3 regions of the Butyricicoccus pullicaecorum genome follow, and region 3 is predicted to be linked to each of the others. Evidence: riboswitches for the same ligand, from Rfam matches in the RefSeq annotation. Region 3 holds a riboswitch; each other region holds the start of a gene.
The links. Region 3 has a riboswitch for cobalamin ahead of cbiD (cobalt-precorrin-5B (C(1))-methyltransferase CbiD). Riboswitches for the same ligand answer to the same signal wherever they lie in the genome.
Positions count from the first base shown of each region.

Region 1: linked by a shared signal. The riboswitch ahead of B5F17_RS09565 (energy-coupling factor ABC transporter permease) and the one ahead of cbiD (cobalt-precorrin-5B (C(1))-methyltransferase CbiD) in region 3 are both predicted to bind cobalamin.
Region 2: linked by a shared signal. The riboswitch ahead of B5F17_RS14000 (ABC transporter substrate-binding protein) and the one ahead of cbiD (cobalt-precorrin-5B (C(1))-methyltransferase CbiD) in region 3 are both predicted to bind cobalamin.

Region 1 is NZ_NFKK01000011.1:13,710-17,883, forward strand. Features, by position in the region: gene B5F17_RS09555 (MATE family efflux transporter) at 1-1,205, shown strand, start outside; gene B5F17_RS09560 (cytidylate kinase-like family protein) at 1,241-1,819, shown strand; cobalamin riboswitch at 1,958-2,139, shown strand; gene B5F17_RS09565 (energy-coupling factor ABC transporter permease) at 2,314-3,075, shown strand; gene B5F17_RS09570 (cobalt ECF transporter S component CbiN) at 3,068-3,379, shown strand; gene cbiQ (cobalt ECF transporter T component CbiQ) at 3,403-4,174, shown strand, end outside.
Region 2 is NZ_NFKK01000029.1:7,098-11,271, reverse strand. Features, by position in the region: gene B5F17_RS14005 (translation factor GTPase family protein) at 1-802, shown strand, start outside; cobalamin riboswitch at 1,022-1,207, shown strand; gene B5F17_RS14000 (ABC transporter substrate-binding protein) at 1,340-2,404, shown strand; gene B5F17_RS13995 (FecCD family ABC transporter permease) at 2,408-3,478, shown strand; gene B5F17_RS13990 (ABC transporter ATP-binding protein) at 3,478-4,174, shown strand, end outside.
Region 3 is NZ_NFKK01000003.1:82,646-86,819, reverse strand. Features, by position in the region: gene cobM (precorrin-4 C(11)-methyltransferase) at 1-446, opposite strand, end outside; gene cobI (precorrin-2 C(20)-methyltransferase) at 443-1,135, opposite strand; gene cbiD (cobalt-precorrin-5B (C(1))-methyltransferase CbiD) at 1,132-2,262, opposite strand; cobalamin riboswitch at 2,458-2,648, opposite strand; gene B5F17_RS03565 (TRAP transporter large permease) at 2,996-4,174, opposite strand, start outside.

The sequences.
Region 1 (4,174 bases), on a different contig from region 3:
CAAACGTCGTCTTCCCCATCACCATCATTGCCCTCGCGCTTGCCGTGCTCATCGGTGACGGCGGTGCTGCTTATCTGAGCCTAAAACTAGGCGAAGGTGATCTGGACAGCGTCAAAAAGGGTGTGGGAAATGCAGCCGTCATGATTACCATTGCCGGTATCGCCATGCTGGTCATCACCATCGTCTTTATGAACCCCATCCTGACCCTGTTCGGTGCAACCGACGTCCTGCGCCCGGCCGCGCTGGAGTACGGCTATGTCATCGCCATCGGCCTGCCCTTCACCATGATCTCAACCGCGCTCAACGCCATGATTCGTGCGGACGGCAGTCCCAAATTCGCCATGGTCTCCATGCTGCTCGGTGCCATCATCAACACCGTCTTTGACCCCATCTTCATCTTTATCTTTGATATGGGTGTGCGCGGCGCGGCCATCGCGACCATTCTGGGCCAGATTATCTCCTTTCTCGTCTCTATCTTCTATCTCCCCCGCTTCAAGACCTTCCACTTCGACCGCTCGGCGCTGCGTCTGCACAAGCGCGTCTGTCTAAGTGTCCTTAGCTTAGGTGTCAGCAGCTTCATCACCCAGATTGCAATTACCATCGTGATGGCGCTCTTCAACAACCTGCTCGCCGTCTACGGTGCGGCTTCGGTTTACGGCTCCGAGATTCCGCTGACCGCCATGGGCATCGTCATGAAGGTCAACCAGATCATGCTGTCCATTCTGGTCGGCATCGCAATCGGTGCGCAGCCGGTCATCGGCTTCAACTACGGCTGCAAAAACTTCCACCGCGTCAAGCGTGCCTTTGAAGTCGCCATTGCTGCCGCCGAGATTATCGCCATCATCGCCTTCTTTATCTTCCAGTTCGCACCGATGAGCGTGGTCTCGATCTTCGGCTCTGAGGAAGGTCTGTACAACGAATTTGCGGTCAAGTGCTTCCGCATCTTCCTCATGCTCTGCCCGCTCAACGGCTTCCAGACCGTCGCCGCCATCTACTTGCAGGCAATCGGCAAGCCCATCAAGTCGGCCGTCGTCACGCTGTCCCGACAGATCGTGTTCCTCGTCCCGGTTGCCCTGCTGCTGCCCAAGGCGATGGGTGTTGTCGGTGTGCTCTGGGCCGGTCCGACTGCCGATGCTCTGGCCTTCATCCTCGCACTGGCTATGATCGTCTATGAAATGAAAAAACTCAAAAAAATGGCCGCTTGATTGCTGCAAGCAACCGGAAAAGGAGTGTGTTTGATATGAAAAACCGAGTCATCACCATCAGCCGTGAATTTGGCAGCGGTGGCCGAACAATCGGCAAAAAAACCGCGGAAAAACTGGGGATTCCCTGCTACGACAACGAGCTCATTGGACAGATTGCCGCCCAAAGCGGCTTCAACGAAAACTACATCAAGGATGCCGGTGAGTACGCGCCCGGCGGTCGTCTGTCCTCCGCGCTCTGGAATCGCGCTTTCGGCCCCACCAACGAGGATTATCTGTGGAAAATCCAGTACAAGATCATCACCGATCTTGCCGAGAAAGAACCCTGCGTCATCGTTGGCCGCTGTGCCGACTACATCCTGCGCGACACCGCCGACTGTCTCAAAGTCTTTATCCATGCCGACATGAAATTCCGCGCTGAACGCATCGTCAAGGTGTACGGCGAGCGCGAATCCTCACCCGAACAGCGTCTGCGCGACAAGGATAAGCGTCGTGCGGCCTACCATCGGTTCTATACCGATATGAAGTGGGGACACGCGCAAAACTACGACATTACGCTCAACAGCGGCACGCTCGGCATCGATCGCTGCGTAGACATCATCGCAAGTCTATATTGACTTTTTCCTCCTGCCCCGTCCGGGTCTTTTTCCGGACGGGGTTTGTCTATATAAACCCTTTTTTCTCCGCTCAACTTTATCTCTCCCAATCCCTTGCCAACTTATTGACAAGCCCTGACCGGCAGGATATACTTTGAAGTAGAATTGAATATACAATGGTGCCTGCATGTGCAGGAGAATAGGAAAGCTGAGTGAAAATCTCACACGGTCCCGCCGCTGTAAGGGAAGAGCTGCATTTTATCATGTCACTGGGAAACTGGGAAGGCGAAATGCATCTGTGACGCCCAAGTCAGAAGACCTGCCTTGTATATGCGATTTACACAGGTTACGAACGATGGCCATGTGTAAGAACAGGTTGGCTCACAAGCGCTCAATTCTACCACGCTTGCGCGAATGAAACCTCTTGTTCTCCTGATGGCCTGTCAGTGATCTGACAGGTTTTTTTGTACCGTACGCGGTACGTGTCCAAGCCAGAAAGGAGCGAACAGAAAAAAATGAGCAAATCCCACTTTACCCGCACAGAAAAACGCGCGATTGCGCTTTCCGCTGCGCTTGCCCTCGCGGTCGGCATCGCACCGATCGGCCAGGCCATGCACATCATGGAAGGCTATCTGCCCGCCGCTTACTGTATCGGCTGGGGCATCTTATGTGTCCCCTTCCTGATCGCCGGTTTGCTGTCCATTCAGAAAACCCTGCGCGAGCGCAGAAACCTCATCACGCTGCTGGCCATGTCCGGCGCATTCATCTTTGTCATTTCTTCGCTGAAGATTCCCTCGGTCTCGGGCAGCTGCTCGCACATGACCGGCACCGGTCTGGGCGCCATTCTCTTCGGCCCCACCGCGGTCTCCATCCTCGGTTTGATCGTCCTGCTCTTTCAGGCGCTGCTGCTCGCACACGGCGGTCTGACGACGCTGGGCGCGAACACCTTCTCGATGGCCATTGCAGGCCCGTTCGTATCGTTCGGCGTGTACACCCTGTGCAAAAAGTGCAACGTCAGCAAAAAGGTCAGCGTCTTTTTAGCCGCAGCCCTCGGTGATCTGTTCACCTACTGCATCACCGCCGGTCAGCTGGCGCTCGCGCACCACGCCGACACCACCATCCTCGGCGCATTCGGCAAGTTCCTGCTGGTCTTTGCACCGACCCAGCTTCCCCTCGCCATCATCGAAGGTCTGGTCACCGTGCTGATCGTCATGGGTCTGGAATCGTACGCCGCGCCCGAACTGCGCGCCATCGGATATTTACGGGAGGCTGAGTGATATGAAAAAGAGTGTCATCGCCATCATTCTGGCCATCTGTCTGATCGCACTGGTTCCACTCTTCGTTCTCAAGGACGCGGAGTTCGGCGGCTCGGACGACGCAGGCAGTCAGGTTGTCGAACAGGTCAACTCCTCCTACGAGCCCTGGGCAACCCCCATTCTGGAAGCTGCCATCGGCCGCGAGCTGCCCGGTGAGGTCGAAAGCCTGTTTTTCTGCATCCAGACCGGCATCGGCGTGGGCGTGATTGCCTTCGTGATGGGTCGTCTGGTCGAGCGCAAAAAATGGATGAAACAGCAAAAATAACCCTCCTATGAAAGGAAATTCGCATGATCGTCATAGATAAGCTTTGTTATCAATCGAAGCTTAGATATGAGAATGCCGGAGAAAAATTCGCCTTTGCAGTGCTCACCCTGCTGATCTGCGTGGTGAGTCGTTCCATTGCAGTGGCGGGAATCGTCTTAGCCGTTACAGGGACTCTGACCGTCGCAAAGGGAGGAGTCCCTGTTTTGCGTTACCTCAAATTTCTGACCATCCCGCTGGCATTTCTCTTTCTGAGCACCGCCGCCATCCTCTTTCATATCAGCCGCACGCCCATGGATCTCTTTGCCATCCCGCTCGGCGGGTGGTATCTGACCACCAGCATGTCCTCCCTGCTCTATGCCATGCAGCTGATTTTGACCGCGCTCTCCGCGGTGTCCTGTCTGTATTTCCTGTCCTTCACCACGCCCATCACCGACATTCTGGAAGTCCTGCGCCGTCTGCACTGTCCCAAGCTGCTCATCGAGCTCATGCTGCTCATCTACCGCTTCATCTTCGTGCTCTTGGACACGGCCTCGGCCATCACGACTTCTCAGCACTGCCGTCTGGGCAATCGGGACTACAAAACCGCTCTGAAGTCCTTCGGACTGCTCGGTTCGGCACTCATGCTGCGCGCGGTCACCCGCTCCAACCGGCTGTACACCGCCATGGAAGCCCGCTGTTATGACGACACCATCCGCGTGCTGTCCCAAACCCATCCGCCCAAAAAATCGGTCATTCTGGCCATCGTGCTGTTTGACAGCGCACTCATCGCACTGGCCATCTGGAGTAAATATTTGA
Region 2 (4,174 bases), on a different contig from region 3:
GCTGCTCGGTTATCGTCCGTGCCACAATGCCGATGCGGTCATCGAAGCTGCGGGCTACGACCCGGAGCGCGATGTGGACAACCCGACCGGCTCGGTCTTCTGCTCGCACGGTGCGGGCTATCTCGTTCCCTGGAACGAAGTCCCCGCACACGCGCACGTCGATTCCGGTCTGTCACTCACGCCCAAGGACGAACCCCAGCGCACGCCGCAGCGTGCAGCGGTCTGGTCGGGCGGCAGCGGACTGGACGCCGAGCTGGAAGAAATCTTTGTGCGCACCTACGGCCCGATCAAAAACCGTGGACTGGACGCGTTCCGGCAGAGTCTCAAGCGCACCCCGCCGCCGTCGGTCGACAATCTCTCACGCGTCAAACCCGACGACTACCTGCTCGTTGACGGCTACAACATCATCTTTGCTTGGGACGAACTCAAAGCCCTCGCCGACGACGATCTGGATGCCGCCCGCTCGGCGCTCATCCACCTGCTGAGCAACTATCAGGGCGTCAAAAAATGTCACCTCATCCTGGTCTTTGATGCCTACCGCGTCAAGGACAATCCCGGTTCGATCGAGAAGGTACACGGCATCCACGTAGTCTACACCAAGACCGCCGAGACTGCCGACATGTACATCGAGAAAGCGTCCTATGACCTGTCTCGCGCCCATCGTGTCAAGGTCGCGACCTCGGACGGTCTGGAACAGGCTATCATTCTGGGTCACGGCTCCGAGCGCATGACGGCAAACGAGCTGCTCTGGGAAGTTCGCGCCGCCTGCCAGCAGATCGAGGACTTTCTGCGCCATCAGTGACCTTACCCTATGCCAAATGCTTATAGCACACGGTGCTTTTCAGCGAAAATCACATCGGACTTGACCACATTCCGGGCTGCACGCTCGATTTCTCCAATTTTTCGCACACGATGCCGGTCAAAGCGGCTCGGTAAGCTATGGCAAACCGGATGTGTTCCTGCTATTCCGTTCGGTTATACCCCCTCTATTGACATTCGTCCAGCCGCGGACTATCATAAGGCTAACCAATCAGTTCAGTGCCCATCCACATGGGATGGGATAATAGGAAATCGGGTGCAAATCCCGAGCGATCCGGTCACTGTGAAACGGGAGCGTCTCCGTAAAAGCGCCATTGTCCGACGGACGAGAAGGCACGGAAATGCTGTGAACGTAAGCCAGGAAGCCTGCTGAACTGTGCTGGTGGGAACTTCCGCAGAAAGCGTCCCGCCGGCCGGTGCGCCGATCTGTGGTGCCGGTCTGCCTGCTTTTGCCCTGTTCTCACCGAACAGGGCTTTTTTGTGCCCCAAATCGACAAAAATCAAAGGAGATCGATCACCAATGAACCTCGGAAAACGCCTGATGGCCGGCGCACTCGGTCTGTGTCTGGTCTTTTCGCTCACCGCCTGCGGCGGCAGCAACAGCCAGGACACGCAATCCACCACACCTGCTACGTCCGAGACGACGACGCAGTCGTCCGGCTATCCCCTGACCATCACCACCTACAACTACGCACGGCAGCCTGTGGAAGAGACCTTCCAAAAGGCGCCCGAGCGCGTATGGGCACAGGGTCAGGATAACATCGAGATCCTGCTCGCACTCGGTCTTGCTGACAAGATCGTAGGCGCATGCGGCCTGGACGGTGCAGTCCGCGCCGACTTGCAGGATGAATTTGAGACCATCAACTATTATGATACCTTCCCAGGCAAGGAGACCGTGCTCGGTCTTCAGCCCGACTTCATCACCGGCTGGTATAGCACCTTTGACGACAAGCGCATGGGTGATGTTGGCTTCTGGCACGAACGCGGCGTGAACACCTACATGGCGCTCAACAGCGCATGTCGCGGTTCGTCGACCGACGCACCCCAGACGATCGCCGAGGAGATGGAAGACATTATGACGCTGGGCAAGATCTTCGGCGTAGAAGATCGCGCACAGCAGCTTGTGGACGAGATCCAGGACGAACTGGTCAAGATCCAGGACTATGTAAAGGACAAAGAGCCGCCGCGCATCGCCATTCTGGAAGATGAGGGTGACAGCTACCGCGTGTACAGTCACACAACGCTGGGCGGCAACGTCGCGGAGCAGGTGGGTGCCGTGCTTGCCGTCGGTGCAGACGACAACACGGCGAACATCTCGGCCGAAGAACTGATCTCTGTCAATCCGGATGCCATCTTTATGGTCTGGTATGATGGTTATACGGTCGGTGAGACCGATTACGCAGGCGACCATGTTGTCGAACTGCTCACCAAGGACCCCAAGTTTGCCTCGCTCAGCGCAGTGCAGAACGGCAAGGTCTTCCCCATCAACCTGTCGGGCATCTATTGCAGCGGCATGCGCACGTTGGACGGTGTGCTGGACTTCGCGCAGGCACTCTACCCCGACCTGTACCCGGATGCCAAATAAGCCATGAAACAAAACGGAATACTTCGCGGTCGACCGACCTATCTGTTGGTCATCGCGCTTCTGACTGCTGCCGTCCTGCTCTCGCTTGCGGCAGCGGTCACCCTTGGCTCGGTAGACATCTCCATCGGAGAGGTCTACCGCGTCATTTTGTTTAAAACCTTTGGCGTAGGCGACCCGGCGGTCTACGGCACCGGCGCGGTCAGCGACATCGTTTGGTTTGTCCGTCTGCCCCGGCTGGTACTTGCCATCGGCGTGGGCATGTGTCTGTCGCTTGCCGGCGTGGTCATGCAGGCCATCGTGCGCAATCCCCTGGCCGACCCCTACGTGCTCGGCGTGTCCTCGGGCGCGTCGCTCGGCGCTTCCCTCGCCATTCTGACCGGTGTAGGTACCGGTCTGCTCGGCGCAAACGCACCCGGCGTGCTCGCCTTCATCGGTGCGTTTGCCGTGTCGGTCGCCGTGGTCGCACTGGCAAACCTCGGCGGACGCGCCAACGCGGTCAAATTACTGCTCGCCGGTACCGCGCTGTCGTCGGTGTGTGCAGCCTTCTCCAACTTCCTGTTATATCTGTCGGCAAGTGCCAACGCCGCCCAGACGCTCATGCGCTGGACGATGGGCAGTCTAGCCGGTGCCGAATGGCCGACCAACATCCCCATTCTGGTCATCAGCCTGCTCGGACTGCTCTTTTTCTGGAGTCAGTTCCGCACGCTCAACCTCATGCTGCTCGGTGACGACACCGCGCTCACGCTGGGCGTCGATCTGCACCGCAGACGGCTTGCCTATCTGCTCGTCGCCTCGCTTCTGGTCGGCTGCGCGGTCTACACCGCGGGTATCATCGGCTTTGTCGGTCTGGTCATCCCGCACATCGTGCGCATCCTGTTCGGCTCCGACCATAAAAAGATCGTGCCAATCTCGGCGCTGCTCGGTGCCATCTTCCTGTTGTGGGCAGACGTGCTCTGCCGCGTGCTCATTCCGGGTGCCGAGCTGCCCATCGGCGTGCTCACCGCCATGATTGGTGCACCCTGCTTTATCTGGCTCATGGTACGCCGCAAATACGGCTTTGGAGGTGGAGACTGATGGAAATTCGTACCGATGATCTGCACGCCATGCTGGGTGGCACGGAGATTTTACACGGTATCGACTTTACCGCCGGTGACCGCTCGCTGGTCGGCGTGATCGGCCCCAACGGGTCGGGCAAGTCCACGCTGCTCAAGTGCATCTACCGCGTGCTCAAGCCATCCGAGGGTGCGGTTTTTGTGGACGGTCAGCCGCTTTCCGAATACCGTGTCCGCGACTCCGCCAAAAAGATCGCCGTGCTTGCGCAGCACAACTTCTATAACTTCGAGTTTACCGTGCAGGATGTCGTGCTCATGGGACGTGCACCGCACAAACGGGCGCTGGAACGCGACTCGGCAGCCGATTTCAAGATCGTGCATGAGGCGATGGAGCGCGTTGGCGTTGCCTCGCTGCGTGACCGCTTGTTTTCCACCCTGTCCGGCGGTGAGCAGCAGCGCGTCCTGCTCGCCCGCGCACTGGCTCAGCAAACACCCTGTCTGATTCTGGACGAGCCGACCAACCATCTGGACATCAAGTATCAGCTGGAACTGCTCGACCTGGTGCGCAGCCTAGACCGCACAGCCATTGCCGCTATCCACGACCTGAACATCGCTGCTATGTACTGTGACACCATTTTTGTCATGCAGTCCGGCCATATCGTCGCCTCAGGCGCTCCGCGCGACGTACTCACCCGCTCGCTCATCCGGTCGGTGTACG
Region 3 (4,174 bases):
ATCTTTTCTTTCTCCGGTACTGGCGTGCGGCCTTCCATACGGGTCAGAATCACTGTCTGGCTGACATCAGGCAGCGTATACTCGGCTTTGAGTGCCGCGGCTGCACCGCAGAAGGACGATACACCGGGAACGACTTCATACGCGATCTCATGTGCATCCAGGATATCCATCTGCTCACGATGTGCGCCATAGACGCAAGGGTCACCTGTGTGCAGACGGACGACAAGCTGTCCTGCCTGTGCCGCCGGGATCATAACATCCATGACTTCCTCGAGTGTCATGGTTGCGCTGTTATAAATCTGGCAGTCTGCTTTGCAATACTCTAAAAGTGCAGGATTTACCAGGGATCCGGCATAGACAACAACATCCGCTTTTTGTAAGAGATTGGCGCCGCGAATGGTAATCAAATCGGGTGCACCCGATCCTGCACCGACAAAATAAATCATTTCTGTTCCTCCCGTACTAAGATGACCGAAAAGTAACCTGTGGGATCGTCCAGTTCCCGTAAATCCCGTACAACGCGCTCGCCTTCCATGCTGCATCGTTCTACCAATGCGGCGCTGTCAAGCTTGCCATCAGCCTCTAACAGATCGCGCACTTCAAGAATGGATTTTCCCGCCTTCATCAGAATTTTGTTGCCGGACAGTGCAAGACCTTCCTTGGTAGAAGAATGCGATGCCGGGATGATGTGCAGCATCTGGCTGCCTTCACACAGAGCCTGCCCAAGGCGTGCAGCTGCAGCACAGAAAGACGGTACGCCGGGAACGATTTCAACCGTATATCCACGCGCTTGCACACGTCGATGTACATACCAGTAGGTCGAATAAACTGCGGGGTCACCCAATGTCAAAAAGGCAACATTTTTTCCTTCATTTAAAAGCGCACAGATATCATCGGCTGCTTGATCATGGCAGGCATTGAGCACAGCCTGATCGCGTGTCATGGGCATATCGCAGTGCAGGATTGGCTTGTCCTGAATGAAAGCCGCGGCGATCTGCAATGCAGTCTGTTCTCCGCTGCCGCCCTTAGGAACTGCGATGACATCGCATTCCTTGATGAGGCGGACAGCCTTACAGGTCAAAAGCTCGGGATCTCCAGGTCCAACGCCGATTCCATATAATTTTCCTTGATTCATAATAGACCTCTGAATTCTTCACAAAGTTTTACAGCATTTTTCGACTGTGCTAAAACACCGCTTTGATTGGTAAACATTAAATATCCGATCTCAGCTTTTCCGCGTAAACGGTAATGCAGTCGTTCGTCGACTGCCTTACCGATTCGCTCCAAAACGGGGTCGCGTAGATTAACCTTATCTAATACTTCTAAGCATGCGTCAATTGTGACCGATTGCATGAGGGCTTGCAGGGTATCGTGCGGTGCACCGCAAAGTGCAGCGTGCGCGGTGAAAATTTCCTGTCTGCCATCGGCAACCGATGAATGTGTATTCATCACGCCTGCTGCAATTTTGACCAGCTTTCCAGCATGCCCGACTAGAAAAATCTGCTGGAAGCCTTTCCAGGCAGCATAATCCAGTGCGTCACCAATAAAATTGGAGCACTTGACGGCTTGCTCTAAGTCAAGTCCGAGCTGATCACGTGCAAAATCTGCACCGTAATTTCCGGGACAGATTAAAACTTTTCGTGCCCCGGCAGCATACAGACTGTCAAGTTCCAAATGCGTCGTATCCATAAGTGCAGTTTCACTCATCGGTTCCACAATACCGCTGGTTCCCAAAATTGAAATCCCGCCTACAATACCTAAGTGTTCATTGTAGGTCTGTTTGGCAATTTGGTCGCCGTTTTCGGCTGAAATTGTGATTTGCAATCCACCCGTATATTCAGCCTGCTGCACCGCAGTGGTAACTGCTGCGGTAATCTGTGCCCGCGGGCCGGGATTGATGGCCGGTTGGCCAACTGCGACAGAAAGTCCGGGTCGTGTGACAACACCAACACCGTCGCCGCCGAGAATTACGATTTCTTGCTCTTGTTTTTGAACAGCTGCATAAATACAGATGCCATTTGTTACATCGGGATCATCGCCGCTATCTTTGCGAATACCGCAGCGTGCGACCGTGCCGTCGAAGCTGGCCTGCTCGGGATGAAGGAAAAGATCAATTCCTTTTGGCGTATGCAGCTCGATCACTTCGGGCAGTTGTCCGGTAAGGAGCAAGAGCGTTGCAGCTTGTGCAGCTGCAGCAGCACAGGAACCGGTCGTATAACCTCGTCTGAGAGTGGTCTGATTTTTGTAAACCAGATTTGACATTTGCTTCCTCCTTCCCTGCGCAACAAGATGATTGGTATTATGATGTGCGCAGAGTCTGAAAAAACGCACAAAAAAATCGCATACCATCCAATGACAGATCAAAGGTGGCTGCGATTTGAATTCAGAAAACGATCTGGGACCTTTGGCAGACCGTATATTCCCCTATCATCACAGCATCCGTTCCTCGTCGTTGCGTGTATATTGACCAAAAAGGCAGGTTTTCTGACTCTGGAATCAACGTCACATGCGGCCTTCCCGGTGTGTGCTTACCAGTGACCATATATTTGCATGCGGCTCTTCCATTACAGCGGCGGGCCCGTTTGGGATTTTCACCCAATTCCCTTTTACCCTGTCCAAAGGCAGGCACCTCTTTGGTGGACTGATCGTCCCATTTGATTTATTCCATTGTATCGCGTTCCTCTTCTCTTGTCAATCATACAACAAGGCTCTAGAATATTTGTCCTAAAAATTGATAAAATTGTCCAAAAAATTGCGGTCAGAAATCGTTCTATTTCGAGTGATTCAAAAGGGGCGAAATATAGATGTAAAGGTAATTTACTATTCTTTCTTAGTGTTTTTTTATTTTGGTTTTAATTTATATTACCTACGTTTTGTATAATTCATATTTTAAATTGCTGCTTTCCTCATTAGATGCAATTTCATATCTCCCACCTATAATAATATAACAAAAAGGATGCAAGCGTAAAATTGCTTGCATCCTTCTCTCTTCCTTTTACAGCAGACCTGCCATTTGCGGCAGTCCCAAACTAATTACGGGTACATAGGTGACGAGCAGCAAACCGATGAGGATTGCAATATAATACCATAACATGTATGGCATGACCTTAGATAGACTGGAGCGTCCTACCTTGATTGCAACAAACAGCGTATTGCCGACCGGCGGTGTAATGTTGCCGATGCAGAGGTTGTACACCAAAATCAGACCAAACTGCACAGGGTCCATACCGAAAGTCTTTACAACAGGTAAAAACAGAGGCGTAAAGATCAGGATTGCCGGTGTAACATCCATGAACGTACCTGCGATGAGCAGAATCACATTCATAATCAGCAAAATAATGATCGAATTCTGTGTCAGACCCAGCAGTGCTTCGGAAATCGCCTGCGGAATCTGGGTGAACGCCATAACCCAACCAAGAATGTTGGATACACCAATCAGGAATACGACCATGCCGCTCATCTTCGCACTATCAACAACGATTTTCCAGAACGACTTGACCGTGATATTGCGATAGCAGATACCAAGAATCAATGCGTACACGACAGCGATTGCAGAGCCTTCTGTTGCGGTGAAAATACCACCGACGATACCACCGATAACAACAACGATCAGAGACAGGGACGGTAGCGCAGCCAGTGTTGCTTTACCGAGATTCTTCCAATCAAACTTACCCGGTGTTCCCTTGTATCCCTTTTTCTTTGCAATGACGATGGCAACCACCATACATGCCAGTGCCCAGATGATGCCAGGTACATAACCAGCGAGGAACAATGCTGCAACCGATGTACCGCCTGCCGCAAGCGAGTAGGTAATCAGTGCATTGGAGGGCGGAATTAGCAGGCCAGACGGAGCCGAAGCACCATTCGTTGCTGCACACAAAGCCTTATCATAGCCCTGCTCCTCTTCTCCCTGCTCTACCATGCTGCCAACTGCTGCCGCAGCTGCAGAGGCCGAACCGGAAATTGCGCCAAACAGTGCATTTGCGCCGACGTTGGTGACAAGCAGCGCACCCGGCAGCTTGCCCAGAATCGCCATAACAAAATTAACGAGTCGCTTTGCAATACCGCCCTGATTCATTAGGTTACCCGCCAGAATAAAGAACGGAATTGCCGTCAAGCTGAATTTGCTCATGCCAACGAAGATACGCTGTGCACCTGTTACGACCGATACATC